DNA from 4 places in the Rhodococcus sp. MT28 genome. Region 1 is predicted to be linked to each of the others. Evidence: riboswitches for the same ligand, from Rfam matches in the RefSeq annotation. Region 1 holds a riboswitch; each other region holds the start of a gene.
The links. Region 1 has a riboswitch for S-adenosylmethionine ahead of AC1Q6C_RS03315 (FAD/NAD(P)-binding protein). Riboswitches for the same ligand answer to the same signal wherever they lie in the genome.
Positions count from the first base shown of each region.

Region 2: another riboswitch for S-adenosylmethionine. It lies ahead of AC1Q6C_RS18315 (putative leader peptide); the one in region 1 lies ahead of AC1Q6C_RS03315 (FAD/NAD(P)-binding protein).
Region 3: another riboswitch for S-adenosylmethionine. It lies ahead of AC1Q6C_RS28290 (LLM class flavin-dependent oxidoreductase); the one in region 1 lies ahead of AC1Q6C_RS03315 (FAD/NAD(P)-binding protein).
Region 4: another riboswitch for S-adenosylmethionine. It lies ahead of AC1Q6C_RS20525 (bifunctional o-acetylhomoserine/o-acetylserine sulfhydrylase); the one in region 1 lies ahead of AC1Q6C_RS03315 (FAD/NAD(P)-binding protein).

Region 1 is NZ_JBXAFD010000001.1:689,384-696,746, reverse strand. Features, by position in the region: gene AC1Q6C_RS03315 (FAD/NAD(P)-binding protein) at 1-1,433, opposite strand, end outside; SAM riboswitch class I at 1,438-1,531, opposite strand; gene fahA (fumarylacetoacetase) at 1,610-2,800, opposite strand; gene AC1Q6C_RS03305 (hypothetical protein) at 2,797-3,666, opposite strand; gene AC1Q6C_RS03300 (homogentisate 1,2-dioxygenase) at 3,663-4,862, opposite strand; gene AC1Q6C_RS03295 (MarR family winged helix-turn-helix transcriptional regulator) at 4,972-5,523, opposite strand; gene AC1Q6C_RS03290 (TetR/AcrR family transcriptional regulator) at 5,628-6,242, shown strand; gene AC1Q6C_RS03285 (ABC transporter substrate-binding protein) at 6,416-7,363, shown strand, end outside.
Region 2 is NZ_JBXAFD010000004.1:399,921-407,283, reverse strand. Features, by position in the region: gene AC1Q6C_RS18330 (ABC transporter substrate-binding protein) at 1-13, shown strand, start outside; gene AC1Q6C_RS18325 (FAD-dependent oxidoreductase) at 24-1,133, shown strand; gene AC1Q6C_RS18320 (GNAT family N-acetyltransferase) at 1,142-1,732, shown strand; SAM riboswitch class I at 1,750-1,844, shown strand; gene AC1Q6C_RS18315 (putative leader peptide) at 1,838-1,942, shown strand; gene AC1Q6C_RS18310 (ABC transporter substrate-binding protein) at 2,080-3,717, shown strand; gene AC1Q6C_RS18305 (ABC transporter permease) at 3,720-4,718, shown strand; gene AC1Q6C_RS18300 (ABC transporter permease) at 4,711-5,601, shown strand; gene AC1Q6C_RS18295 (dipeptide ABC transporter ATP-binding protein) at 5,598-7,220, shown strand; gene AC1Q6C_RS18290 (LLM class flavin-dependent oxidoreductase) at 7,207-7,363, shown strand, end outside.
Region 3 is NZ_JBXAFD010000010.1:85,645-93,007, forward strand. Features, by position in the region: gene AC1Q6C_RS28270 (nuclear transport factor 2 family protein) at 1-512, shown strand, start outside; gene AC1Q6C_RS28275 (hypothetical protein) at 516-749, opposite strand; gene AC1Q6C_RS28280 (stealth family protein) at 1,030-2,523, shown strand; gene AC1Q6C_RS28285 (NtaA/DmoA family FMN-dependent monooxygenase) at 2,575-3,942, opposite strand; gene AC1Q6C_RS28290 (LLM class flavin-dependent oxidoreductase) at 3,963-5,309, opposite strand; SAM riboswitch class IV at 5,292-5,405, opposite strand; gene AC1Q6C_RS28295 (phosphodiesterase) at 5,484-6,389, opposite strand; gene AC1Q6C_RS28300 (dicarboxylate/amino acid:cation symporter) at 6,729-7,363, shown strand, end outside.
Region 4 is NZ_JBXAFD010000005.1:158,426-165,788, reverse strand. Features, by position in the region: gene AC1Q6C_RS20545 (guanyl-specific ribonuclease) at 1-12, opposite strand, end outside; gene AC1Q6C_RS20540 (exodeoxyribonuclease III) at 39-884, opposite strand; gene AC1Q6C_RS20535 (MFS transporter) at 921-2,060, opposite strand; gene AC1Q6C_RS20530 (NADP-dependent isocitrate dehydrogenase) at 2,260-3,483, opposite strand; SAM riboswitch class IV at 3,789-3,929, shown strand; gene AC1Q6C_RS20525 (bifunctional o-acetylhomoserine/o-acetylserine sulfhydrylase) at 4,073-5,398, shown strand; gene metX (homoserine O-acetyltransferase MetX) at 5,395-6,531, shown strand; gene AC1Q6C_RS20515 (DEAD/DEAH box helicase) at 6,650-7,363, shown strand, end outside.

The DNA of each region.
Region 1 (7,363 bases):
CGCTCGGGTGGCGGACCACTGGCGATGAAGCTGAAGAACGAATGAAGCCAACCCTCGACGTCCTTGGCGACGGATTCGGCCGGGATTCTGCCGCGCCGCAACAATTCTCCGACGGTCATGTACGTCGACAGCAGCGCTGAGAAGACAGCCGCGTCGGCGCTGAAATACGGGTCCGACCTCCGCGCGACATCTGCCGAGATGTATTCGGTGATCCGGGATTGGACCTCGGCAAGCCCGTCGTAGCGCTCACCGCCGAGTGGGCGGTTCAGCCGCTCGAGATCGATACGGTCTTCCGGCTTCGGGACTGCGTTCTCGACCAGTTCATGCAATCGAGGCGATCCCCAGGCCAGCGAGGCGAATTCGGCGTCGAACTCCTCCCAGGTGCCCACTGTCCGATCCGGGTGAGATGCGAACAGCTCGTGATAGTGGGCGCCTGCCAGTTCTTTCGACGCCAAGGGCCAGATGTCGTTTCGGAAATCCAACGGTCCGTCGCCGGGAACGAGATCAGCGGTGAAGAACCGCGGTAGCGGTGGCCGTGCGTCAGCGATCGAGTACGAAATCTTGGAGTGATACGGCACTCCGCGACGAGATCCGGCATACAACAGGGGTTCCCGACCCGAGGGAGCGTAAGTGAGGATGCCGTCTTCACCGCGTTCGAAGATGCCGCCACGGCTCTCGGCGAGGAGAACCATCCAGTCGACGAAAGCCAGCCCGAGTCCGGCGATCAGAACCGGTTCGCCTTCGGGAATGACATCGGCGTCGAGGTCGGCAGTGTAGCCCGGACCCACATACGTCAACCCGTGATCGGACGCGAAGCTGGTCAGCGCGGTTTCACGTGGGGCAGGCAACGCATCGGGGTGCCCTTGTGCGAGAAGGACGGTCGTCGCGTCGATGACAGCTCCGTCGTCCAGATGAACCGTCTGTGTCTCGCCGACGTTCACGATGTCGACCACGGATCGTCGATGAACTCGAACGTCGACGTGCGCTGGCGCGGAGTCGACTGCAGTCTCGAACACCCAGTTCAGGTATCGGCTCTGCAGTGACCTCGATGCAAACGACGACGGGGTGATCGTCGGAACTTCTGCTGCGATTTCTGGGAATTCGGCAAGCTCAGCCGAGCGCTCGGCGACCCATTCCGCGAGGGTCGGACCCGGCAGCACCGGGCCGATCACGGCGGTGGTCTCGTCGGTGAACATCGTGACGTCCGCTGTTGTCGAATTCATCCACAGAAGCGGCGCCTGGCTGCCTCGCCAAATACGGCCGGCGCCTGCCGGATACGGGTCGACAACGTGAATGTCGATCGGTGTGGGATCGGCGTTCACCGATTCGTGAGCGAGGATCCGCTCGAGTACGCCGGTCCCGCGGGGTCCACCACCCACGATCACGATGACAGCTGCTGTCCCCACTGAGGTACGGGGTCGATCGCCTGGCACGAGTCCTCCATCGGACCTGGCAGAAAGCACCCGCACCTCAGCAGAGGGGGTTGCTGCGACGTCACGGAGCCAGGACTCTCGATCGCTCTGGATGGTTAGTCCAGCTTATCTTCGGAGAATCGTGAGGCAAGGAATTCCGGACATCAGATCAGCGTGAATCAAACAGTTGTCAATCACTATCTTTCGGTTTGCGTTGCAGGCAGGATCCGAGCGTGAACATCCCCGAAGCCGATTCGTGATCCGCCGGCGCCGGGAGCGGTGGCTGAGATGGCGATGGTGTCGCCGTCTTCGAGAAAGGTACGGGTCTCGGAGCCCACAGCTACGGGTTCCTTGCCGCCCCACGTCAGCTCGATGAAGGCGCCGCGCTGATCTTTGTCCGGTCCGGAAATGGTTCCGGACGCGAAGAGATCGCCGGTACTCGCTGCTGCGCCGTTGATGGTGGTGTGCGCGAGCATCTGCGCAGGCGACCAGTACATCTGGGCGTAGGGCGGCCGGGAGACGACGTGACCGTTCCATTCGACGGCCAGGTCGATGTCCAGCCCCCACTTCTCTTCACCACGCAGATAGGAAAGCGGTTCGGGATCCTGCACCGGAGTGTCGATTCGGGCTGCTTCGAGAGCGAGCAAGGGTACGACCCACGGTGAGATGGAGGTCGCGAAACTCTTCCCCAGGTTCGGACCGAGGGGCACGTACTCCCACGCCTGGATGTCTCGGGCAGACCAGTCGTTCACGACGACGGCGCCGAAGACGTACTCGGCAAATTCGTCCGGGGTGATGGAATCGCCCATCTTCGAGGGAGTTCCGACGATGAACCCCATCTCGGCTTCGATGTCGAGGCGCCGGGACGGTCCGAAGTCCGGGCTTTCCTGATCGGGTGCCTTCCGCTGTCCGCAGGGACGAACGATGTCGGTGCCGGAGACGACGACGGTGCTCGAGCGCCCGTGGTATCCGACGGGAAGATGCTTCCAGTTCGGCATCAAGGGGGCTGCGTCCGGGCGGAACAACCGCCCGAGGTTGGTTGCGTGATTCTCCGAGGCGTAGAAGTCGACGTAATCGGCCACTGCGATCGGCAAATGCATTGTCACCGAATCAACGGAAAACACTGCATTCGAGTCTATTTCGCTAGTCACGAGCTCCGTGATCCGGTTTCGCACCGATACCCACTGATCTCGTCCCTGAGCCATGAACGCGTTCAGAGTCGGTTCGGAGAAGACGGAATCACCTAGTGTCGCTGCGAGATCGACCACCGATTCGGCGACGCGCACACCGACACGCGGTAACCCTCCCGCGGGGGAGAAGACCCCGTACGGCAGATTGTCGAGACCGAACAGTGAGTCGGCGGGAATGTCGATGGTCGTGACAGTCATACGAGAGTTCCTTCGGTTTTGTCGGAGCGGACGATCAACCCGAGGCCTTCCAGCTCGGTCAGAGGGTCCGAGATGCTGCAGGTACCGAACGAGAGGAATCGGCGACGCACCTCGCCGGCCTCGTCCTCGGTGAGGTCGGCCAGGGCTTGCGCGATCGATTTTCCATCGCGCTGAGACAGTGCAGCAACAATTTCCGAACGATCGGCGCCCCGCCTCGCCGCGTCGACGGCCACCATGATGTTGAGGAAGCCGTGTTGCTCGAAGCCTGTTTCCGGATCGGTGTTGCGCACACCGTGGTGCAGTCCCGCAGTCGCCTTGAACGGGATATTCGCTCGGACAACGGATATCACCGCATCGGCGAGCTCTTCCTCGTTCGGGTACGCCTCGGCGACAATCCCGCCGGTGCGAAACTTTGCGGAATGCCCGGCAGTTTCGAGAGCTGTGAGATAGCCCGCGCGCCGATCACCTCGAGGCACCTCGACAAAAATGTCGACGTCGGGATGAGCGGCATGGACACGAGAGAGTTCCTCGAAGGCCGCATCGGCGTGCAACCCGTCAGGAATTCCCACCTCGACGGCGGCGACGTGAACACCAGGGATGACGAGCGCGTTCGAGAGTGCGGCCGCCGTATCGGATGGGCCGGCCGGCACGGTCAGGCTCAGCGTCACCGGGCTGTCCGCTGAAACGTACGCAGCCAGTTCGCCCAGTCGCGGCGCGGGAAAAACGAAAGGCCCGACCAGTGCGTCGTAATCCGCCTGCAGGTAGGCGACGTGGGCCGGAATTGCCTCGGCGAGAGGAGCATTGCCGGGTGGGAAGAGTGCTGCGTCGTCGCACAGGCCACGCAGGAGTGGGGAGATGATCGTCATTGCCGAGGCCCCCGCCCTGCCCAACTCCAGGCGTACGCTTCGTCCTCGCAGGCCAGGGCTCCCTCACCCAATTCGAGGGGCCGGAACGTATCGACCATCACGGCGAGCTCGTCGAAGAACTCGGCGCCGATGCTCCGCTCGTAGGCGCCGGGTTGTGGTCCGTGGGCGTGGCCGCCGGGATGAATCGATATCGAACCCTGTCCGATGCCGGAACCCTTGCGCGCCTCGTAGTCACCGCCGCAGTAGAACATGATCTCGTCCGAGTCGACGTTCGAGTGGTAGTACGGCACCGGGATCGACAGGGGGTGGTAGTCGACCTTGCGCGGAACGAAGTTGCAGATCACGAAGTTGTTCCCCTCGAACGCCTGGTGCGCCGGCGGCGGTTGGTGAACACGGCCCGTGATCGGCTCGTAGTCGGAGATGTTGAAGGTGTACGGGTACAGGCAGCCGTCCCAGCCGACGACATCGAAAGGGTGCGTGGGATAAACCATTCGGGTGCCGACGATGCCCGCCGACGTTCGGTGCTTGACCAGTACCTCGACGTCGGTTCCTTCGGCGATCATGGGCGCGATCGGTCCGTGCAGGTCTCGTTCACAGAACGGTGCGTTCTCGAGCAGCTGGCCGAAGCGGGAAAGATAGCGCTTGGGCGGGACGATGTGACTGTTCGCCTCGATGGCGTAGGCACGAAGTGGCTTGTCACCCTTGGGGATCCATCGATGCGTTGTGGACATCGGGATCAGGACGTAGTCACCCTCACTGGCCTCGAGTGCACCGAAGACGGTCTCGACGGTCGCCTCGCCAGATTCGATGTAGACCATCTCGTCGCCGATTGCGTTGCGATACAGGGGAGATGGCGCTGCCGCAACGACGTAGGACAATCGCACGTCGGCATTTCCGAGGATGAGACGACGGCCGGTTACCACGTCGGTCTCGTTCCAGGTGCTTTCGGGAAACAGCGTGTGGAGTTTCAGATGGCGAGGTTTGAGGGGATGGTTGGGGGTTGTGCTCTGATCGCGCAGTTCCCAGACCGTTGCGTCGACGATGGCCGACGGGATCTCGCGGTGGTACAGCAACGAAGAATCCGAGGAGAAACCTTCCTCTCCCATCAGTTCTTCGTAGTAGAGGTTGCCGGACTCGTCACGGTGTTTGGTGTGACGCTTCGGTGGGATGTTGCCGAGTTGTCGATAGAACGCCATGACGGGACTCCTTCTGTGCTGTTCTGCCTGGCTCACCTCCACCAGATAGTAAACACATTAACTAAAATGATGTGATGAGCGCAACCCTCCAAGGGGGTTGGGGTCTATGTCAGTTACGTCCGCGTACGTCGAACTGGCTGCGGTTGGTGATCAGTTTGTCCAGGAGCATGACAAGAATTCGCTGTTCGGCCTCGCTCAGGACGCTTACCCAGGCGTGTTCGCGTTCGTTCTGCTCGCGAAAGGCTTCGACCATGGCTTCTCGGCCCTTGTCGGTCAGGTACAGCTGGACGGAACGGCCGTCGTTCTCGGTGGGCCGACGATCGATCAATCCGTCTGCCAGCAGCGACTTGGACAGATTGGAGACCGCTGCCCTACTCATGCCGGTGAGCTCGGCGGCAGCCTTCGGCTCGATCGGACCGGCCAGCCAGGTGACGAACAACAGCCTGAAGGAGGACCATGACCAGCCGCGAGGGCGGTGGATCGACGACTCGAGATCGTAGGTGACCACGTTGGAAGCCCGATTGAGTGTCAGTAGTACCTCGGTGGCCAGCTGGTCGCGAAAGCCGTGTTCGGTGGCCAGTCGCTTGTTGGCCAGTTCGATGAACGACCAGAAGTTCAGCACGCCGACGGTTGGCTGGTCATCGGTTGTCCGGTCAGTCATGGACTAACCCTAGCGCGATCTGCAGTTGATTAATCCGTGTATTAGATATCGGGGTTACGATGAAACTTCGCAACCCGGCACTGCGGTCAGGATTCTGAACTATCGTGACGCGCGTGACTGCGCGCAGCGACGAGTTTCCCTTGGACGTCGACCTCATGTCGGTGGGGCAACTCGAGCGGAGAGGACGACTGACCGCGGCGGTGGTCGAGATGCTGGCCGAGATGCCGTCGGATCGAATCCAGATGAAAGACGTCTCGGAGCGTTCAGGCGTCGCACTCGGAACGCTGTATCGCTACTTTCCGACCAAACAGCAACTTCTGGCTGCGGCGATGACGGCGTGGAGCGGTCTCGAATCGGTCCGTCGTCCTGAGAAGTTGCGGGCAGACGGTGGCGAGAACAACGCGTACGAGCGGGTTCTGGCACTTCATCGCCGCGAGATGAAGGCATTCGAGCGTAGGCCCTACTTCGCTCGGTTGGAGATCGAACTCCATTCGTCCTCGGATCAGTTCGTGATCGAGTCGTTGGATCTGCGCGCAGCGGCACATCGGAGAATGCTGTTCGAGTTGATGGACGGCGTCCCGGCCGAGACGGCGAGGGTTGCGGCCGTGGCAATAGGCGGCACGATGTTGACGGCCCTTGCGCTGTGGACCAGTGGCCGGATCGGATTCGCAGAGGCCCAGCGGAACGTCGAAGACGTCATCGGACTGATAATTCGCTGAACGGTTGCAACCTAGAATTCAGTTCTTGTTTCTGCTGTCATGAACGCGAATTATCGCTTCGGCTTCGTGAAAACGAAGACGCAGGACGAGACCTTACCTAGAATTCACTTACAAATATGTCGGGTGTCCGATCCAGGGATCGACGTATCCGTGAACTGTGAAAGTGAGTCGCAATGAAGCGCTCGTACCGAGTCCGCGCTCGAATCTGGATGGTTGTCCTGGCGTCGGCGACGCTGGTGGTGACGGGGTGCGCCGGTAGCAGCCAGGGTACGACCACGGATGCATCGGACGTGACGGTCGGAGTTGTCGGTGACCAGAACAACGGGGGAGAGCCGCGATCGGGTGGCACCGTGTCGTTTGCCACCTACAACGGGATCAGCAGTCTCGATCCGGCTGACCGTCAGGACGGCGGCGCTACCGGTGGTAGCGAAATGGCAGCCATCTACGACCTTCTCATGCGCTTCGATACGGCGGCGGGCGAATACGTCCCCCACTTGGCGCAGTCCTTGTCGGCCAACGGCGACAACACGGTGTGGACACTGAAATTGCGCGACGGCGTCACCTTCAGCGACGGCACTCCGATGGACAGTGCGGCAGTCCTGTGGAGCATCGATCACTATCTGCAGAAGAAGGGAACTCACGCGCTGGTATGGAAGACCGCTGTGCGCGAGACGAATTCACCGGATCCGAGTACGGTCGTCTTTGCATTGGCGCAGCCGTGGGACGAGTTCCCGATCATGTTCACCACCGGTCCCGGCATGATCGTCGCGCCCTCGTCGATGGCTACCGGCACGTTCACCCCGATCGGGGCAGGCCCGTTCACCGTCGAGAAGTTCGCCTCCCAGGATGAATTGGTGCTCGCTGCTCGTCCGACGTACTGGGACGGGGCGCCGTACCTCGAGAAGTTGCGCTTTCCCGCAATCGTCAACGAGAAGAGCAAACTGGAAGGATTGCACACCGACGGAATCCAGGTTGCCTATCTGAAGTCTCCCGACTTCATTCACGAGGCTTTCGAAGCCGGTGATCCCGGATTTGTGTACTCGGCCAGCATGGCCGGAGTTCTGGCAATCAATCAGCGCGACGATCGGGCAGCGAAGGACGAGCGCGTGCGTAAGGCGATT
Region 2 (7,363 bases), on a different contig from region 1:
GAAGACCAAGTGAGCTCTCGTCCATGAGTGAGATTTTCGATGTGATCGTCATCGGCGGAGGACTCGTCGGGTCCTCCGCCGCCTGGCGGCTCGCGGCACGCGGACGTAGCGTCGTTCAGCTGGAACAGTTCGGGCCGGGGCACAAGCACGGTGCGTCGCACGGTACTTCGCGTATCTATCGGCAGGCGTACGACAATCACCTGTACACAGGTTTGGCGGCCGACGCGCTGCCGCTGTGGCGGGAGTTGGAGACCACGACGGACATCGGGTTCCTGGAACTCACCGGTGCCGTTGATCACGGCCTGCCGCAGGCCGTGCAGTCCAAGGCGAAGATACTTCTCGAGGCGGGCATCAAGGGTGAGATCCTCACCCCTGCCGAGGCGTCCGCCCGTTGGCCGGGGCTGCGATTCGACACCACGGTGCTCCATCACCCCGACGCAGGCCGGTTGCACGCGGACCGCGCCGTGACCGCTCTGAAGGCAGGAGCGGTGTTTGCCGGTGCCGAGGTCCGTCACGATGTTCGGGTGTTGGCACTCGCGCGAGCGTCCTACGGCGTGGACGTGGTGACGGACAGTGGAACGCTCGCAGCTCGTCAGGTCGTGATCGCGGCCGGTGCGTGGACTGCAGATCTGATCGCAGACAGCGGTCTCGGCTCCGAGATCGTACTGCCGACGCTGCGCACGACACAGGAACAACCGGCACACTTCGCACCGCTCGATCCCGGAGTCGAGTGGCCGAGTTTCGTCCACCACACCGGCGCAGAATTGGAGACCGCGGGGATCTACGGGCTCGGTTCCGAGGACGGGATCAAGATCGGCGAACACGCGACCGGGCCGGTGGTGACTCCGCAGACCCGTGACTACACCCCTGATGTCGACGGAGAGCAGCGATTGGCCCAGTACGCCGAGTCGTGGTTGCCCGGCGTCGATTCCACCCGTGTCGAGTCGATCACGTGCCTGTACACGAGCACGCCGGACAGTAACTTCGTCATCGACCGAGTCGGCGCCGTCACAGTGGCGGCGGGGTTCTCGGGGCATGGGTTCAAGTTCGGTCCGGCCTTGGGAGAACTTGTGGCGGACCTCGTCGACGGAACCACCCTCGCTCCGGAAGTTTTCAGGCTGGGGGAGCGTTGACCAGATTCATGGAGGAAAGTGTTGTGGCACTGGAGCTCGGAACTCGACAGCTCGAGGGTGTCGGAGCGGTAGAGGTCTATTCGGTATCGCAGGACGATCCCTTGGCAGCTCCACTGATCGCGGACTTGGCACTCGAATACAGTTCGCGTTACGGCGGTACTCACGAAGCGATGCTCGAGGATCTCACGACGTATCCGGCAGAAGAATTTGCCTACCCGCAGGGTGCGCTTCTGGTGCTCACCCACGACGGTCTGCCGATCGCCGGCGGTGCGTTTCGTCAATTCGATTCCACCACTGCCGAACTGAAGAGAATCTGGACATCGGTCGACCATCGGAAGCGCGGCCTCGGCAAGGCCGTCGTTCGCGAGTTGGAACGAGAGATCGAACTTCGTGGATACAACCGGGTGTTTCTCACGACGGGCCCTCGGCAACCCGAGGCCGTCGCGCTGTATCTGTCCAGTGGATACACACCGCTTTACGACGCTTCACTCTCGCCCGAAGAGGTGGGCATCCACCCGTTCGAAAAGCAGCTTCGGGTCCTCGAAAATGTGACTCGAGCAGCAATTCCTACCGACCGGGTTGACAACACCCGGGTTTGACCTCGTACACTTGCGAACGACCATCCAGAGCGACCGAGAGACCTGGCTCATTGAAGTCGCAGCAACCCCCCGAGTGATCGGGTGCGGGTGCTACCGCCAGGACCGATGGAGGAACACGAAATGAAGGCAGTCGAAGGCGGTTTCGATACCGCCTGGTCGCGTCGTCACGTAGACCTGTGCCGCACCGCGGGATCTTTCTGTACCAACTGACCTCGGTCAGTCATTCACACTCAGGCGAGTCGTCGACAAGTCTGTTTTCTCTTCTCTCACAAGTGATTCGTGCTCGATCGCCTTTCTCGTCTCAGGCGACGGGTGCGCTCTTCGGCATGCCTCTTTAGGAGTTCTTGGTGTCTTCGCCCTCATTCGGTGCCCGCAAACGCGCGACCGTAATCGCCGGTATCGGTGCTGTCTCGGTTCTCGGCACCGTCCTCGCCGGCTGCAGCAGCGGGAGTGACAGTGCTGCCGACGCAGGCCCCGCCCAGTCCGGCGGAACCCTTCGCTACGGTCTGTCACAGGCGCCGACGTGCGCCGATCCGGCCCAGGCCGGCAGTAACCAGACCGTGTATGTCACTCGGACAGTGGTGGATTCGCTTACCGATCAAAATCCCGACACCGGAGAGATCACCCCGTGGCTCGCCAAGAGCTGGGAGATCAGCCCCGACGCCGCGAGCTTCACGTTCGTCCTTCGCGACGACGCCACCTTCAGTGACGGCACACCGGTGACGGCGGATTCGGTGAAGAAGACCTTCGACTCGGTCAAGAACCTGGGACCGAACGCGTCGTTGGCGAAGAGTTACCTGTCCTCGTACGCCGGTACCGACGTCGTAGATGCTCACACGGCGAAGATCAATTTCTCCGGACCCAATGTTCAGTTCCTGCAAGCAACTTCGACGCCACAGCTCGGAATCCTCGCCGATTCCACCACCGCGCTGGCATCCGAGCAGCGCTGCCCCGGTGCAGCGGTGATCGCCTCCGGACCGTTCGTGTACACCGACTGGCAGCAGGACAAGAGCGTCAAGATCGCCAAGCGTGCGGGATACAACTGGGCCTCGGATGCGGTCGCGCATCAGGGCGAGGCGTACCTCGATGGCGTCGACTTCACGGTGGTTCCCGAATCCGGTGTGCGGGCGGGCAGCGTGGCCTCCGGCCAGCTCGATGCGGTCAGCGATGCGCTTCCGCAGGATGCGCCGCAGATCGAGGGCGCGGGTGGACGAATCCTCACAAGGCCGAACCCGGGTGTGAGCTTCTTCTTCCAGCCCAACGTCAGTCGCGGCGTTCTCGCTGATCAGGCTGTTCGTCAGGCCATCATTCCCGCGATCAACCGCCAAGAACTCGTCGACACCGTTCTGGATCCGTCGTTCTTCCCGGCCACGAGCCCGCTGGCTCACACCACTCCGCTCTACAGCGACGAATCCAGTGTCGTGACGTACGACGCCGACAAGTCGGCGAAACTCCTCGACGCGGCTGGTTGGAAGACCGGCAGCGACGGTATCCGCGAGAAGGACGGGCAGAAGCTCACTTTCAGCGTCACCTTCAGTCCGGTGTTCTCGGGTAACCAGGCCATCCTCGAGCTCGTGCAGCAGCAGCTCAAGAAGGTCGGCGTCGATCTGCAGCTCAACCTGGTCTCGAACGGTGAATGGACCGAGAAGGGAGTATCGGGTGATTACGATTCGCTGTATTACAACAGCACTCGCGCGGACGCCGACATCTTGCGGGCATCGTTCAGCACCGAAGGCCGCAACCTGAACCGTCGCGGCGCAGATCCGGAGCTCGACAAGGTACTCACAGACCAGCTTGCAGCCACGGACAACGGCCAACGCGGCGAACTGGTATCCACCGCACAGGAATTGATCCTCGACCGTGGACTCTCCATCCCCACCATCGAGCTCTCGCAGGCCATCGGCGCCGGATCGAGTGTGCAGGACCTGAACTTCGAAGCCTCCTCGCGCCTGCAGTTCTACGACGCATGGTTGTCGGGTAAGTAATCATGACTCGATACGTACTCACCCGACTGGGCCAGGCCGCAGTGGTTCTGTGGGCCGCCTTCACCATCTCGTTCGTGATTCTGTTCCTCCTGCCCAGTGATCCCGTCAGCATGGCTGCCGACTCGTCCGGTCAGGGTGTTGCAGTGGATCAGGCTGCGCTCGATCAGCTTCGGGCACGGTACGGCTTGGACCAGTCGGTGTGGGTGCAGTACTGGACATCGCTGACGAATGCTCTTCGCGGCGATTTCGGAACGTCCATCTCCACCGGTCAGTCGGTGACGGATGCCATCTTCTCGGCGCTGCCGAGCACTCTGGTCTTGGCAACCACCGCTTTGGTTCTGGCCGTGTTGTTCGGAGTGGCGATCGCGTTCTTCGCTACCTACACCCGCAGGCGGTGGCTCGCGAACCTGTTGTTCTCGCTGCCGCCGCTGGGTGTGGCAGTGCCCACTTTCTGGGTGGGCCTGATTCTTCTGCAACTCTTCTCGTTCCGTCTGCACATCTTCCCGGCATTCGGAGACAAGGGATTCGCAACGGTGATTCTTCCGGCGATCACCTTGGCGATCCCGACCGGCGCGGTGATCGCGCAGGTGCTCACGACCAGCCTGCAGTCGACGCTACGTTCGCCGCACGTGGAGACTGCGTACGCCAAGGGCGCAAGCCGTTGGCGCGTGCAGACCCGTCACGCGTTGCGACTGGCGAGCATTCCGGCATTCACCATTGCCGGTGTGCTGGTCGGCACGCTGCTGGCGGGCTCGGTGGTTGTGGAAACGGTGTTCTCCCGCGCGGGCGTCGGCCGTCTGACACAGACGTCGGTGATGGCGCAGGACATCCCGGTGGTGCAGGGAGTCGTTGTGTTCGCCTCTCTGGTGTTCGTGCTCGTCAACCTCGCGGTCGACCTCTTCTACCCCTTGATAGATCCACGGATCATCCAGACGAAGAAGAGTCACACCGAAAAGTCGAATACCGAAAGCTCGACCGATCTGGAGCCGGCTCATGTCTGACACATTGATCGAACCCCTACTCCTCGATCCGAGCGTCGAGGCGAAGGCACCTGTTGTTTCGCGCCGAAAGTCCACGGCCATCGGCTGGATCCGAAAGCCCGGCTTGGTGATTCCGGTGTTGATCGTGTTGCTTGCCATCGGCTTTGCCGTCGCACCCGGATTCTTTGCCAGCGGCGATCCGTTGTCCGGTGTCCCGGCGGACAAACTGCAGGGCCCGAGCCTGGCTCACTGGTTCGGAACCGACAATCTCGGACGTGACCTGTACACACGGTTCGTGCACGGCGCCGCGCTGTCCCTGACCGCAACCTTGGTGGCGGTCGGAATCGCATTGGTGGCGGGATCGATAATCGGTTTGCTCGCGGGCTTTGTCGGTGGCGTCGTCGACGCCGTGCTGATGCGTATCGTCGACGTGCTGCTGTCCATTCCGGCGCTGCTGCTCTCGTTGGCACTGGTGACCGCACTCGGCTTCGGCACCATCAACGTCGCCATCGCGGTCGGCGTCAGCATGGTCGCGAACTTTGCGCGAGTGATGCGTGCCGAAGTGATGCGGGTGCGCGGCGCTCAGTACGTCGAGGCCGCGTTCGGTTCGGGTGTGCGGTGGCTCGGTGTCCTGCGTCGGCACGTGCTTCCCAACTCCTACGCGCCGGTGGTCGCGCTGTCCGCTGTCGAGTTCGGGCAGGCAGTACTGGCGGTGTCGGCTCTGAGCTTCTTGGGATTCGGCGCCGTTCCGCCTACCCCGGAATGGGGATCGCTGGTATCCGAGGGACGTAATTTCCTCGCCAATGCCTGGTGGATGACCACACTTCCCGGTCTCGCGATTGTCGCCGTGGTCATCTCGGCACACCGTATCGGCCACGAGATCGAAAGGAACAACCGGCGATGAGCACGACCGAGGAACAGTTGCTTTCCGTCACCGACTTACAGATCGCCTACGGCGCCGAGCCCGCGGTATCCGGCGTGAGCTTCACCGTCGGTCGGGGCGAAGTAGTTGCGGTGGTCGGGGAATCGGGTTCCGGTAAGTCGACCACGGCCCACGCGATATTGGGTCTGCTCGCCGGCAGTGGCCACGTCACCGGCGGGACCGTCGAGTTCGAGGGTGAACAGATCGACTCGTATTCCGACCGTGCGTGGCAGCGAATCCGCGGCGCGCGTATCGGTTTGGTGCCGCAGGATCCGACGACCTCGCTCAACCCGGTGACCCGGATCGGCGACCAGGTTGCAGAAGTCCTGCGGATCCACGGCCTCGCAGACCGCCGCAAAGCCCGGTTGGACGCCGTCGAGGTGCTCGTGCGTGCGGGTATCGACCGGCCGGAAATCCGAGCACGCCAGTACCCACACGAGCTCTCCGGCGGTATGCGGCAACGAGTTCTGATCGGTATCGCGCTTGTCGCGAACCCGGCCCTCGTCATCGCCGACGAGCCGACCAGTGCTCTGGACGTCACGGTTCAACGACGCATCCTCGACCACTTGGACGAGCGAATCGCCGAATCCGGTGCCGCCGTGCTCCTGATCACGCACGACCTGGGTGTGGCCGCAGACCGCGCGGACCGGATCCTGGTGATGCAGGGCGGCAGGATCGTCGAATCCGGCCGCACCGCGGATATTCTGGACAACCCGCGAGACGAGTACACGAAGAAACTTCTGAGCTCTGCGCCGAGCCTGTCCTCGGGACCGGTCGATCGGCCGGTCCGTCAGGATACGAGCCCGCTGCTGACGTTGACCGGAATCACCAAGCGTTTCAACGTCGGACACGGGAGTTCGATCACCGCGGTGAACGAGGTATCGCTGACCGTTCCGAGGGGTCAGACGGTGTCGCTGGTGGGGGAGTCGGGCTCCGGCAAGTCGACCACCGCACGCATTGTCGTGCGATTGGAGCAGGCGGACGCAGGCACCATCACCTTCGACGGCCAGGACATCACGAAGGTCAAGGGCAGCGACCTGCGTGAGCTGCGCCGAAGGATCCAGCTCGTGTATCAGAACCCCTATGCATCCCTCGACCCGAAATTGTCGGTCCAGGACATCGTTGCGGAGCCGCTGCGGGCCTTCAAGGTTGGTGGACGCAGCCAGCAGCAGACTCGTGCGGCAGAGTTGCTCGATCAGGTTGCACTTCCCGAGCAGTTTCTGAGCCGCAAACCGGCCGAACTCTCGGGCGGCCAGCGTCAACGGGTGGCGATCGCTCGTGCGCTCGCGTTGAAGCCGGACCTGCTCGTTCTCGACGAACCTGTGTCCGCTCTCGACGTCTCGGTGCAAGCGCAGATTCTGGCGCTACTCGACGAGTTGCAGCGCGAACTGGGCCTGACCTATCTCTTCATCTCCCACGATCTTGCGGTTGTTCGCCAGATCAGCGACGTCGTCGGCGTCATGCAGGCCGGGCGATTGCTCGAAATCGGCACTACCACCGAGATTTTCGACAATCCCCGAAACGAGTACACACGCACACTTCTCGACGCGATCCCCGGGCGGGATCATTCGACACGAAAGGCCGAACATGTCCGAGCGTAGTTCCGGAGCATTCCTGGTCGGCCTCGAATTCGAGGGAACCGGAGCTCATCCGTACTCCTGGCGACGCGAGGATTCGCGCGCCGAAGATCTGTTCACGCCCTCGTACTGGGTGGACCTGGTGACCGCCGCGGATCGGGGTGGGG
Region 3 (7,363 bases), on a different contig from region 1:
TTGCCGCTCACTGGGACGAGGCCGTCGTCGTTGTCGTCATGAGCTGTAGCGTGCGATCTGCCGCACCCACGTCTACGGAGGACAGCATGCAACCCGAGGGCCCTGCCGAACAGATTCGTTCAACGCTCGCTCGCATCGCGCATCTTGCCGATACCGGCTCGGTCGAGGATTACGTGGAGCAGTTCACTCGCGAGGCCGAATGGAACATGCCGGCCAACCCCGATCGCGGTATCCCCGCACAGGTACGACGTGGCCGCGAAGAAATTGCTGCTGGAGTAGTCGAGCGTCGAGCCGCCGGCATACAAGGCCCGGGCACATTCACACGCCACGTCACCACGGCGATCGCCGTGGACGTGACCTCGGAAACGACAGCCCGCGCGGATGCGGTGTGGACGTTCTACGTCGACACAGCCACGTCGCCCGAACTCAGCGGCGTCGGGAGCTACGCGGACGAGTTCGAACTCGAAGACGGGCGGTGGCGACTGTCGCGACGAGTGATCTCGCGCGGCTGACGGTCAGTCTTCTTCGCCGGTGATCGCCTCACACCAGTCTTCGACCTGATCGATCCCCTCTTCCGTCCATTCCGGGCTCATGTCTTCGAGTGCATCGAAGACAACCTCGCAGGTCAGCATCTCCGGTGAACCCTCCGACCCCGCTGCCTCGGTTCGCTCCGCAGACGCTGTCGCAACTGGGCCGGCGGCCAGCGCAACCGCCATCGCGCCTGTTCCGACCATCGCTTTCACACGCATCGGTTCTCCTCCTTCACTCTCGCTTCGGTCCTCGGGGTACCCGACTCGCCCCGCGCTACCCATCCCCGTCACTCATGTCCGACTTTCGGCGCCGACGGCATAGACTGAGCTCGTCGCCACCACGCTCTCGCAGCGTCGGGGGCGACAGATACACAGCTGGATCAGAATCGGAAGGCATCCCATTACAGAATCTCCCGCTCCGCACGACATCTACTTCGTACCTCCGGAGCAGGACAGCCCCAATCCTGTGGAGCCGGCGTCGGCCGCGTCACGCGCACGGATGGGCGAGCTACCCGAGACCGTCCGATTCAAGAATCGTTTTGCCCTCGCGATCACGACCACCACGCCGCTCGAAGCGATGGTCGAAGATCTCCTCTTCATCCGCGACATCCTCGACGCCGCAGGAATCGAGTATCTACTCGTCCGCGGAAACGACGAGCGCCCGGTCATCGCGGTCAGCTGGACGGAACGCAAGAACCTGCGGCAGGCACTTGTCGAGGGATGCGCAAACGCACCCTTCTATTCCAAAACCGTCGACGCGAAGAAGAGTCCAGCGCTCCTTGTCGCGGACGGTGCCCTGTCGAAAACCAACAAGTCACGGATCTTCCGCTTGTTCCGTCCGAGGGTTCACGTCGCAAGCGGTATGAACTACGGCGCGAACATCGGCGTTCAGATCGAATTGTGGTCGATTTCCGACGAAGAAATCGTCCTACCCGTCGAGAACTCACTGACACGACGAACCGTCCTCCCCGAAGAAGCTGTCCGAGGAACCGTCGAGCGATTCGGCCGGATCTGGCCGACCATCGAGAACATGTTCGCCGATCATGCCTCCGATATCAGCTTCGATATCGATCTTGTCTTTTCCTGGGTCGACGGTTCTTCCAAAGAGTTTCAGGCTCAGCGCGCCAAGCGCATGCAGAACTACATCGTCGGCGAGGGCGACGAATCAGAAGCGCGCTTCCGTCAGATCGACGAGCTCAAATACGCACTTAGATCTATCCACATGTACGCGCCGTGGATCCGGCGGATCTTCGTCGCAACCGATTCCGATCGTCCGGACTGGCTTGCCGACGATCCGCGAGTCACGTTCATGCCCAGCGAAAAGTTCTTCGCCGATCCAAGTGTGTTGCCCACCCACAATTCTCAAGCTGTCGAGTGCCAGCTGCACCATATTCCGGGTCTGGCAGAGCATTTCCTCTACTCCAATGACGACATGTTCTTCGGTCGCCCCGTCGGCCCTGACATGTTCTTCTCCCCCGGTGGGATCAGCATGTTCATCGAGGCCGACACCAGAATCGGATTGGGACACAACGACAACGACCGCAGCGGGTTCGAGAATGCGGCCCGCGTCAACCGCCGTCTGCTGCAGGACCGCTTCGGTCTGATGACCACCAGACATCTGGAGCACGCAGCGACGCCACTACGCAAGAGCGTGATGGCCGAGATGGAACGCGAGTTCGCCGAAGACTTCGCGGCCACTGCAGCAAGCACCTTCCGCGCGAGTTCCAATATCTCGGTGACCAATTCGCTGTACCACTACTACACGCTCATGAGTGGACGGTCGGTGGTGCAGAAGTCCGCCGCCGTCAAATACGTCGACACGACGGTCAAGGCCGGTTTGCGCGACATGGACTCACTGCTCGCCAAGCGCTCCATGGACTTCTTCTGCCTCAACGACGGCAGCGCTCCAGAGATCGATCTGGAACTTCGGACACGCAAGATCACGGAGTTCCTGGAGAGCTACTACCCCATCCCGGCGCCCTGGGAAGCCTAGACGAAACAAGGGCCCAGCCGATTTCGGCTGGGCCCTTGCTACTTCGGTCGATCAGCGTGCTGTCACATGCTCCCGTTGCACCGGAATGGGCAGACCGAGATTGTCACGCAACGTCGTTCCTTCGTAGTCACTGCGGAGAACACCTCGATCCTGCAGCAGCGGCACCACGTCGTCGACGAACTCGTCGAGGCCGGTCGGCACAAGGTGCGACCCGAGGATGAACCCATCCGAACCGTCGTTGCTGACAAACGAATCTATTTTCTCGGCAACCTGCTGCGGTGTACCGACGATCGGTCCACGCTCGAACTGATCGATCACCACTTCGCGCAGATTCAACTTCTTGCTCTCCGCTACCGCGCGCAGTTTTGCGACGGTCGCGAAACGATCTTGGTGAATGAAGGCGCGGCCCTGGATGATCGGCGGAGCCTCGGGATCCGGAGCGATATCGGGTAGTGGTCCTTCGGGGTCGTACTTCGACAGATCGAGATTCCAGATCTGTTCGAGCAGAACCAAAGCGGTCTGGCCGGTGACCTGCTGGTCGCGAATCTCTCGGTACTTCTCGATCGCATCTGCCTCCGAGGTGCCGAGAACAAAACTCGCCGACGGCAGGATCTTGATGTCACCCGGGTCACGTCCGGCCGCAACGGCACGTGCTTTGATATCGCGATAGAAATCGGCCGCCTCGGGCAACTGACCGTACGGTGAGAAGATCGCGTCGGCATTGCCGGCAGCAAAATCGCGCCCCTGCGGCGACACCCCGGCCTGCAGAATAACCGGGCGCCCTTGCGGGCTACGCGGCACTGTGAATCGGCCGTTCACATCGAAATGCGATCCATGAAAAGCGAATTCACCGGCATCCGGTCGCGCGAGAAAACGCCCTGATGCCTTGTCGGCCACGATGTCGTCGCTTCGCCACGAATCCCAGAGTTGACGCACCAGCGCTACGGTCTCCTCCGCACGCTCGTATCGTTGCGCACGATCCAGGTATCCGCCGCGACGAAAGTTCTGGCCGGTGAATGCGTCGAACGAGGTGACGACGTTCCAGGCGGCACGTCCTCCGGACAACTGATCGAGCGTCGCGAATTGTCTTGCCAGCTCGTAAGGCTCGTTGAACGTGGCGTTGATGGTGCCGGCCAATCCGAGGTGTTCGGTTACTGCCGCCAACGATGCAAGGACCGTGAAGGTGTCCGGCCTACCGATGATGTCTTGGTCGAAAATCTGTCCCGCACGCTCACGAAGGGCGAGGCCTTCGGCGAGGAAGAAGAAGTCGAATTTCCCACGCTCGGCGGTTCGAGCGGTGTGCTCGAAAGAATCGAACTCGATCTGGCTGCCCGCCTGCGGATCCCACCATGCAGTGTGATGGTTGACGCCGCCGAGGTAGGCACCCAGGATGACCTGCTTACGCTTCTGAGAACTCATGAGAATCTATTCCTCGTCTGTCAGGCGGCCGGAGTGCCGGCGGCGTAGCGGTTGGGAACGTCGATGGGTAGACCAAGGAGTCCGCGAAGATTCGTCTGCGGATATTCGGTGCGGAATACGTTGCGTCGCTGCAATTCAGGCACCAGCTCACCTGCGATCGCGTCGAGGTCGTCCACGACGACGCCCGGCCGCAACCGGAAGCCGTCGATTCCCAACTGCTGCCACCGGAGCAGAAGATCTGCCAACTCAGCCGCGGTGCCGGTGAAGGTCAGCGCGTCCGAACGGTATTCGGCGCCGGCCTGCGCGTCGAGGCGAGCGAGCCGTTCCTTTCCGGTTTCTTCCGGAGCATCGAAGAATACGACGATGTCGGTGAAGACCCGAAGCGGTTCGCCGGTGCGCTGCACGTGTTCTTCGGCTGCTCGCACTTCACCCAGGATTGCCGTGACCTGCTCGTCGTCGAACGGCGTCACGAACACCAGATCGGCCGTCCGCGCCGCCAGCTCGTACGCGACCCGCTGATGAGCCAATGCGGTGACGACGGGATGCCCCTGCGGCGGGCGCGGAGTCACCGACGGTCCACGGACCGAGAGGTACTTTCCCTCGAAGTCGATGTAGTGCAGCTTGTCCCGGTCGATGAATCGGCGCTGCTCCACATCACGGATCTCGGCGTCGTCCTCCCAACTGTCCCAGAGTCTCCGGACGACGTCGGCTGCCTCCGCAGCTTCGTCGAACAGCGCGCGCACGAAGTCCGGGAGGATGCCTGAAACGATCGACTGACGGTCGGCATCGGTGAGCGCTGGGATGTCGCGGCGCCCGAACTGTGCTGCCTCGGATTCCGACGCCGAAACCTTCACCTGCCATCCGGCGCGACCGCGCGAGGTGTAGTCCAGCGTGGCAACGGCTTTGGACACGTGAAACGGCTCGGTGTGAATGGTGGTGATGGTCGGGATCAAGCCGATGTTGCTCGTGATCGGTGCCAGTCGGGCGGCCACGAGATGTGCGTCGAGCCGAGCGCGCACCCGATCAACCGCGTCGTCGACGGGTTCGAGTGGGTTGGCCGGCACCGAGAGACTGTCCTCGATGGTGACGAAATCGAGCAGACCACGCTCGGCGGTCGTCACCACGTCAGTCCAATACGACGCGCTGAACAGCTCACTCGGGCGCGAGTGCGGCTCTCGCCAGGCTGCAGGGTGCCAACCGGCACCGTCCAGCGCTACGGCGAGATGCAACGGAGCAAGATGAGAGGAGGGGGTGGAGGTCATCGACGCATACTCCTGTTCGAGAACTACTCGGGAGCGCACAGTGCCGACCGCAGAAACCGTCAGCACCCGACTGACGGTTCTCGTGGCGACTGCCGCTTGCGACACGCACCGCGCGTATCGCCAGGTGTGATTCCGGGGCACCCCATCGGCATGAAGGGTTGCCGTCCAGCTAGCCGGTCCTTGTTGCTGGAGCTCTGCACCTACCTCGACGGTAGTGAGTACGCGACAGCCCGGCAATCACCCAGAACTGCGCGTGGGTGCCGGAAACCGCCTGCGGCCTCAGATGATCGAGCGTGCCGCCTTTTCGCTCTCGAGGATTCGAATGCCGGCAGCACTGAGCCTCCGAGCACCCTCGGCCGCGTCGACGGGCTCACCGACCGTCACGTGCGCACCGAGTGGAACGACCGAATGAACAATTGTCTCGTCGTACACGTGCACCAGATTGCACCCCTGAGCCCCGTCACGACCACGCTGACCACCGACTTCCACGTTCAAGTCCTGGGTGTAACACGTCGACGACGCCACGGAAACCGGAATGCCGGCGAACGTCGCCGTCGTCGAATAGTGCAGGTGCCCGGCAAGAATCGCCCGGACGTCGCTGCCACGCAAGACATCCGCCAACCGGGACTGATCGCGCAACTCCACCAGAACCGCGAGATCCTGAATGCACGGAACAGGCGGATGATGCAGCGCCAGAATTGTTCCGTCGGGCGCCGGCACCGCCAATTCTGCTCGTAGCCAATCCAATTGGCCATCCGTTATCTCACCGTAGTGATGCCCGGGAACCGACGAATCCAGGGTGATCACCCGCAGTCCGTCAAGGTCGTAGACGTTGTCGACGGGATGATCGGTGGCGTCCTCGCCCAACAGCAGAGATCTGAACGTAGGGCGGTCGTCGTGGTTGCCCATCGCCCAGACGACCTGCGCATCGATCTCGGCTGCCACGGGTTCCACGATGGCTTTCAATTCCGCGTATGCGTCGGGGTGTCCCTGGTCGGTCAGGTCGCCGGTGAATATCAGTGCATCCGGGCGTGCGCCCGAGGCCACGATCCCGCTGAGCACTTCCCGCAATCTCGTCGACGCATCCACGGCGTCGTACAACTCCCCCTGAGCCACCAGATGCGTGTCACTGAGGTGCACCAGGAAATGCTTCGGACGCGGGTACTCGGCATTCCGAACGCTCATCGGTCTCTCGCTTCCGCTTGCCGACGCGTAGGCGCCGGTGCGGCACCTACTGATCGTCGAGACTAGTCAACCGACCAACAGTGACTGATCGGGGCACGCCCGACGAACACGAAGCGAACTCCCGCGGCGACCCTCGGGATCGAGTAGTTGAAGCTGCGAGTAGTGTGTGGACAGTGTTGTTCCTGACCAGTCGGCGTTACGTCGACCTTCGCCTGCAGGCGAGCGCAATGTGTACGCGCTCGCTCTGACCTGACGCGTACCAGGAAACATTTCTTCGAATCTGCCCGGCCTCTGGTGCCGCGCTGCGTTTCGCTCCCTTGATTTTCGAAAGGCATAGTCATGCCCAGCTCCACCTCCACCGGCGTGCCGGAAAAGTCCACGTCCCGTTTTCCGTCCTGGGCGACGGCATTCGGACCGCAGATCGTCGCCGGTCTCGTACTCGGTGTCATCATCGGTCTCGTCGCCCGGGCAATGCCTGATGCGGCCGACGGCAACGTCAACTGGTTGGTCGGCACCGTGCAGACCATCGGCTCGAGTTACGTCAAGCTGCTCACCGTTGCGGTGATCCCGCTGCTGTTCACCGCCATTGTCAGCTCCATCGCCAACCTGCGCCAGGTCGCCAATGCAGCTCGCCTGGCCGTGCAGACCTTGCTCTGGTTCGCGATCACCGCTTTCATTGCTGTGATCATCGGCATCATCGTCGGCCTGATCACCGATCCCGGTTCACGGACCGACGTCGCCGCCGAAGCAGCGAAGGAACCCAAGAGCTCCGGCTCGTGGTGGGCGTTCATCACCGGACTGGTTCCGAACAACTTCCTGGGGCTGGGCGCAAAGACTTCCGTCGCAGAGGGAGTAGCAACCACATCCCTGAGCTTCAACGTCCTGCAGCTGCTCGTCATCGCCGGCGCAATCGGTATCGCGGCGCTGAAGATCGGCCCCAAGGCTGCTCCGTTCCTCGAGTTCAACGCGTCACT
Region 4 (7,363 bases), on a different contig from region 1:
TGCGCTCGGCATTTTCAGACCTTCAGACATACGCGTCTCTATCGGTACGAGACGGTGACAGGCGCATGATCCGACCAACGGAGGTCGTAGGACTCAGCGCGTTCCACGAGCGCGACCTTGGCCCGCTCGGCGTATCCGCGAGTGGCAACCTGGTAATCGATACGCCAACCCGAATCGTTGTCGAATGCCTTTCCGCGGTACGACCACCACGAGTACGGGCCGTCGACACCCGGATGGAGGGCGCGGAAGACGTCCACCCACGCGGAATCTTCGGCGAACAGCAGATCCATCCAGGCGCGCTCCTCGGGGAGGAATCCCGAAGACTTCTTGTTGGTCTTCCAGTTCTTGAGGTCGAGTTCGGTGTGCGCGATGTTCCAATCGCCGCTGACCACCACGTGACGATCGGCAGCCTCGGCCGCCGCAGCGGTGGTAGCGAGGTGAACTGCGAAGGACGCCATGAACCGCTCCTTCTCCTCCTGCTTCGGCGTGAGCGCCTCACCGGAGGGCAGGTACAGGCTCGCGACGGTCAGATCGGCGAAGTCGGCTTCGATGTATCGACCGGCGTCGAGAAACTCGTCGTCCCCGTGACCGATCCGCACCGCGTCAGGTTCCGTGCGTGAGAGCACCGCGACTCCGTTGCGTCCCTTCGCGGACGGCTCGGCGGAGACGAGGAACCATCCGTTGCCGAGCGCTGGTTCGAGAGTCTCGCGAAGCTGATCGTCCGACGCACGCGTTTCCTGAAGGCAGATGAAATCCGCCGACGTCTTCTCCAGCCAGTCGAGCATGCCCTTGCGGGCAGCTGCTCGAACGCCGTTGACGTTCACGGACGTGATGGTGTGGGGCGCAAGAATGTGGGAGTCAGCAGTTTGTGGCACGGCAAGCACCGTAGCCGATTCCACCGACGCGGATGGGCGCCCAGGTCAGCGCGCGGCCCTACGCTGCAGAATCACCGCTACCGCCAGCACGACGAGACCCGCGACGGCCAGCAACGACCCCACCGCTGCCGGCGCGGTGTACCCGTAACCGGCTGCGATGACGACGCCGCCGATCCACGCTCCGAAGGCGTTGGCGATGTTGAGTGCGGCGTGATTGAGAGACGCGGCCAAGGTCTGAGCATCCTCGGCGACATCCATCAACCGTGTCTGGAGGCCAGGCACCATCGACGACCCGGCGAGCCCGATGAGGAAGACGAAGATCAGTGCCGTGTACGGATTGCGCACGGCCATCACGAAGACCGCGAGGATCACAACGAGGGATCCCATCGACAGGAACAAGCCCTTCATCAGTGCGCGATCCGCGAGGTATCCACCGACGAAGTTGCCGGCCACCATGCCCAGTCCGTACAGCATGAGTGCGAGGGGAATGAACGAAGCGCCAAGCCCGGACACGTCGGTGAGAGTCGTACTGATGTAGGTGTAGACGGCAAACATCCCGCCGAATCCGACCATGCCCACGATCAAGGTCATCCACACCTGAACGCGGCCCAGTGCCCCGAGTTCGGTGATCGGATTCGTCACCGGCATACCGTCCAACCGCGGAATCCAGACGAACAGCGAAGCAACCGTTGCCACTCCGATCACCGCAACCAAGGCAAAGGCGCTGCGCCAGCCGAGTGCCTGGCCGATCCAGGCCGCGACCGGCACACCGATCACGTTGGCCACGGAAAGACCCATCATCACCATCGCGACGGCCTTCGCGCGTTTTCCCGGTTCGGCCAGGTGAGCTGCGACCAGTGCGGCGACTCCGAAGTAGGCGCCGTGCGGCAATCCGGCGACGAAGCGGGCCATCATCAGCGTCGTGTACGAGGGCGCGAAAACCGAAGCGGCATTGCCGACGGTGAACGCGACCATGAGTGCGATCAACAGGGTGCGGCGCGGAACCCGTGCGGTGAGTGCAGCGATCAGTGGAGCACCGACGACAACCCCGAGCGCGTATGCCGAGATCACGTGGCCCGCGATGGGTTCCGAGACACCGAGCCCGGTTGCCATTTCCGGGAGCAATCCCATGGCGACGAACTCGGTGGTGCCGATACCGAAACCGCCGAGGGCAAGAGCGAGCATCGCCGGACCTCTGGCGGAACGAACCCCGGGTGTCGAGGTGTCAGAAAGGGAGAGGGTAGACGAAGTCACTGATCAATTGTGGTCTCACACCTGGTTGAACTTCCAAGTGAGAGCGGGTGAGTTCACTCACTTGAGACCGCGAACACAAATGGGACGCCCGGTTTCCCAGACGTCCCATTTGACAGGTGAAGCGGTGAATCTACTTCGCGGCCATGGCCTTCTGCAGGTTCACGTCGAGCGCGCCGAGGAACTCCTCGGTGGTCAGGTAGCCCTGATCGCCGCCGACCAGCATCGAGAGGTCCTTGGTCATCTGGCCGCTTTCGACGGTCTTGATGACAACGTCTTCGAGCGCCTGCGCGAAGCCGATGACCTCAGGGGCGCTGTCGAGCTTGCCACGATGCTCGAGCCCGCGGGTCCACGCGAAGATGGACGCGATCGGGTTGGTCGAGGTGGGCTTGCCCTGCTGGTGCTGACGGTAGTGACGCGTCACGGTGCCGTGAGCAGCCTCTGCCTCACAGGTCTTTCCGTCCGGTGTCAGCAGAACCGACGTCATGAGGCCGAGCGAACCGAAGCCCTGGGCCACGGTGTCGGACTGGACGTCGCCGTCGTAGTTCTTGCATGCCCAGACGTATCCGCCCTCCCACTTGAGTGCGGAAGCGACCATGTCGTCGATGAGGCGGTGCTCGTAGGTCAGACCTGCAGCATCGAACTCAGCCTTGAACTCGGTCTCGTAGACGTGCTGGAAGATGTCCTTGAAGGCACCGTCGTACGCCTTGAGAATGGTGTTCTTGGTGGACAGGTACACCGGGTAGTTCTGCTGCAGTCCGTAGGTGAGCGACGCGCGAGCGAAGTCACGGATGGACGTGGTGAAGTTGTACTGCCCCTGGACGACGCCGCCCTCTTCGGGGAAGTTGACCAGTTCGTGCTCGATCGGTGCGCTGCCGTCCTCAGGCGTGTAGGTGATCATCACCTTGCCGGGGCCGGGGACCTTGAAGTCTGTGGCGCGGTACTGGTCGCCGAATGCGTGACGGCCGATGATGATCGGCTTGGTCCAGCCCGGAACGAGTCGCGGAACGTTGGAGATGATGATCGGTGCGCGGAAGATCGTGCCGCCGAGAATGTTGCGGATCGTTCCGTTCGGGGAACGCCACATCTTCTTGAGACCGAATTCCTCGACACGTGCCTCGTCCGGCGTGATCGTGGCGCATTTGACGCCGACGCCGTGCTTCTGGATCGCGTGCGCTGCGTCGATGGTGACCTGGTCGTCGGTCTCGTCGCGGTACTCGATACCGAGGTCGTAGTACTCGAGGTTCACATCGAGATACGGATGGATCAACTTGTCTTTGATGAACTGCCAGATAATGCGCGTCATCTCATCGCCGTCGAGTTCGACGACGGTGCCCTCAACCTTGATTTTGGACATGGGTGCTTCGCGTCCTCCTAGGAAGTTTCCCTGGTTACACGGTTGCGGTCACACTTTGTGAGTGGGTCCGCGAACGGTTCGATTATCAAACCTAGACGGTGTGGACTGATCTCGGGAGATGAGTCCCAAACAAGACAAGCGTACTGCTAACCCGTGAGGCCGCAACCGGCAGGTCCACTCATCGGTCTCTACTCGCGAGTAACTTTTGCCTGCTAGTGGGCTGCGTCGCCCTGCCTCGCGTGCGGTTGCGGCTCACATTTCGCCCCGTGTCAGGACTGCGCTCACTTCCCGGTAGAATCCGACTTGGTCATGAGTGCCAGCGTCAAGCCCCGGCTCGCTGGACGGCAACCCTCCAACCGCGGTGGGGTGCCCCGGGTGATGACCAGGTTTCCCGACGTGGATCTGCTCGCGCAGTTCCACCGCAATTCGGGTGACAAGCGCGGGTCCGACAGGGACGGACCCCAGACCGGGCCGAGCCCCACGGAGGTATTTCAGTATGTGTCGCACTTGTAGATAGACCCCAGCACGGGGCGGCGATCATTCGCCCCCGTCCGACATCTATCCGTCAGACCACTGGAGTGAACAGATCATGACCGACAACACAGCCGACGCCGCAGCAACTTCGGATCCGACCGCCAACTGGTCGTTCGAGACCAAGCAGGTGCACGCCGGACAAACAGCGGACACCGCCACAAATGCGCGCGCTCTGCCGATCTACCAGACCACCAGCTACGTCTTCGACAGCACCGATCACGCTGCTGCACTGTTCGGCCTCGCCGAGCCGGGCAACATCTACACGCGGATCATGAATCCCACACAAGACGCCGTCGAGCAGCGCATCGCTGCCCTCGAAGGCGGAGTCGCCGCACTCCTCCTCTCCTCGGGTCAGGCCGCCGAGACCATCGCGATCCTCAACATCGCCGAGGCCGGCGACCACATCGTCTCCAGCCCGTACCTGTACGGCGGCACGTACAACCTCCTGCATTACACCCTTCGTAAGCTGGGCATCGAAGTCACGTTCGTCGAGGATCCCGACAATCTCGAGCAGTGGCGCGAAGCCATTCGCCCGAACACGAAGGCGTTCTACGGCGAAACGATCGCCAATCCGAAGAACCACATCCTCGACCTACCCGGTATCTCGTCACTGGCCCACGAGAACGGTCTTCCGTTGATCGTGGACAACACAGTCGCGACGCCGTACCTGCTTCGCCCACTCGAACACGGCGCCGACATCGTCGTTCACTCCGCCACCAAATACCTTGGTGGACACGGCACCGCGATCGCCGGCGTCATCGTCGACGGTGGCACTTTCGACTGGACGCAGGGTCGCCACACGAACTTCACGACGCCTGATCCCAGCTACCACGGCGTCACCTTCGCGGACCTCGGCGCGCCGGCGTTCGCACTCAAGGCCCGCGTCCAACTGCTGCGCGATCTCGGTTCCGCCGTGGCGCCGTTCAACGCGTTCCTCATCGCGCAGGGTATCGAAACCTTGAGCCTGCGCATCGAGCGCCACGTATCCAATGCACAGAAGGTCGCCGAATTCCTCGACGGTCACGTCGAGGTGGCCTCCGTTTCCTACGCGGGACTTCCCTCCTCGCCATGGTTCGAACGTGGAAAGCAGCTGACGCCCAAGGGAACCGGCGCCATCGTCACCTTCGAGCTGCCCGGCGGTATCGATGCGGGCAAGACATTCGTCAACGCCCTGACGCTGCACAGCCACGTCGCCAACATCGGTGACGTTCGCTCACTCGTCATCCACCCCGCGTCGACGACACACTCGCAGCTCACCCCCGAAGAGCAGCTCGCCTCCGGTGTCACACCCGGGCTCGTCCGCCTCGCGGTCGGCATCGAAGGAATCGACGACATCCTCGCCGATCTCACCGTCGGCCTGGCAGCGGTGGCAAACTCGTGACCGTGAACGAATTGGAGCCCAGGATCGACCTCCTGCCCCCACCCGACGGCCAGGTGGGGTTCGTCGACATCGGTGCCTTGGAACTCGAGAGCGGCGCGGTGCTCCCATCGGTTTCGCTCGCCGTTCAGCGGTGGGGTGAGCTTTCCCCGAACCGCGACAACGTCGTACTCGTCGAGCACGCACTGACCGGAGACTCACACGTCACCGGACCGATCTCCGCGAATCAGCCCTCCCCCGGCTGGTGGAACGGGATGGTCGGCCCCGGCGAACCGATCGACACCGGCGAATGGTGCGTCATCGCAACCAATGTCCTCGGTGGTTGTCGCGGCACGACCGGTCCCAGTTCGCCGGCCGACGACGGCAAGCCGTGGGGCAGCAGGTTCCCGGAGATCTCCATCCGGGATCAGATCGCGGCGGAGAAGAAGCTCGTCGATCTCCTCGGGATCGACCAGTTGGCCTCGGTAGTCGGCGGATCCATGGGGGGCATGCGCACCCTCGAATGGGCAGTTACCTACCCGGACGGCATTCGCTCCGCGTTGGTTCTCGCAACCGGTTCACGGGCCACTGCAGATCAGATCGGCACCCAGACGACGCAGATCGCTGCCATCGTCTCCGATCCGGATTGGCAGGGCGGTGACTACCACGGAACAGGGCGGGCACCTCGCACCGGACTCGGCATCGCCCGTCGCATCGCGCACCTGACGTACCGCACCGAGTCCGAACTGGACGCGCGCTTCGAGAACTCCGCTCAGAACGACGAAAATCCTTGGAACGGTGGACGATACGCCGTACAGAGTTACCTGGAACATCAGGCAGACAAGCTGGTCGACCGCTTCGACCCGAGCACGTACGTCCTCCTGACCGAGGCCATGAACCGGCACGACATCGGTCGTGGACGCGGCGGTGTTGCGGCGGCGTTGGCATCGATCACGGCACCGGTCGTGGTGGGCGGCGTCGACTCGGATCGGCTGTATCCCCTTCGCTTGCAGGAGGAGATCGCCGACGGAATTTCCACGTGCAGCGGCCTCGAGATTCTCAAGTCCAAGGACGGCCACGACGGCTTCCTGACGGAGGCGGACGCCGTCGCCGGACTGCTTCGCCGAACGATGGAGTTCGCACGTACGGCTCGCTGATTCGGCACAGAGCCACGTTTTCAGGATTCGTCAATGTCGGGAAAACCACAGCTGATCTGCGGGTTTTCCCGACATTCTCATTGGCGAACGTGAGCCGGCGCGGCTAGCATCGGCGAACGTGAATCAGCCATGCTCGACGCGCCTGCAGGCTACGTACATTCCCGAGCACATGTCCTTCGCGTTCTGGGGTGACGCAGACCCGGCAGCGCGGCTGTCGGCACTGGGGATGCCGACCGGGTCGCCGGGCGTGTGCAGGCTTGCGATCCCGGTCGACGAGTCGATCACAGCAACCGACGTCGGAGCGCAACTGCTCGACCTCACCACCGCGATCGACGCGTTCCACAACCTCGATGCTGGTCGCGGCGACCTCGGATCGTCGCTGCTCGCGTGGAAGCGCGTCATCGACACCGGCGCACATGACATTCCGACCGCAGCGCATGCCGCTATCGAGCGCGACGACACGAAGATCCGAAGCGCCGAGTCCACGGTGCGGTTGTTCACGGATGCGCGTACAGCCGTGGACAGCCTTCGCCGAGCAAAGATTCAGGCGACTCTTCGCCCGTATCAAATGCAGGGAGTTGCCTGGCTGACGGCTCTGTCGGGTTCGGGTGGTGGGATCTTGGCCGACGAGATGGGTTTGGGTAAGACACTGCAAGCGATTTCGATGATCGCGATCCGCGCCGGCGACGGTCCGCATCTGGTTGTGTGTCCCACCTCGGTGATAGGAAACTGGCGCCGCGAGATCGAGCGATTCGCTCCGCATCTGCCACTGCACGTTCATCACGGGGCCGCCCGTGCACTTCCCACTCGTATCCCCGCCGGCACTACGGTT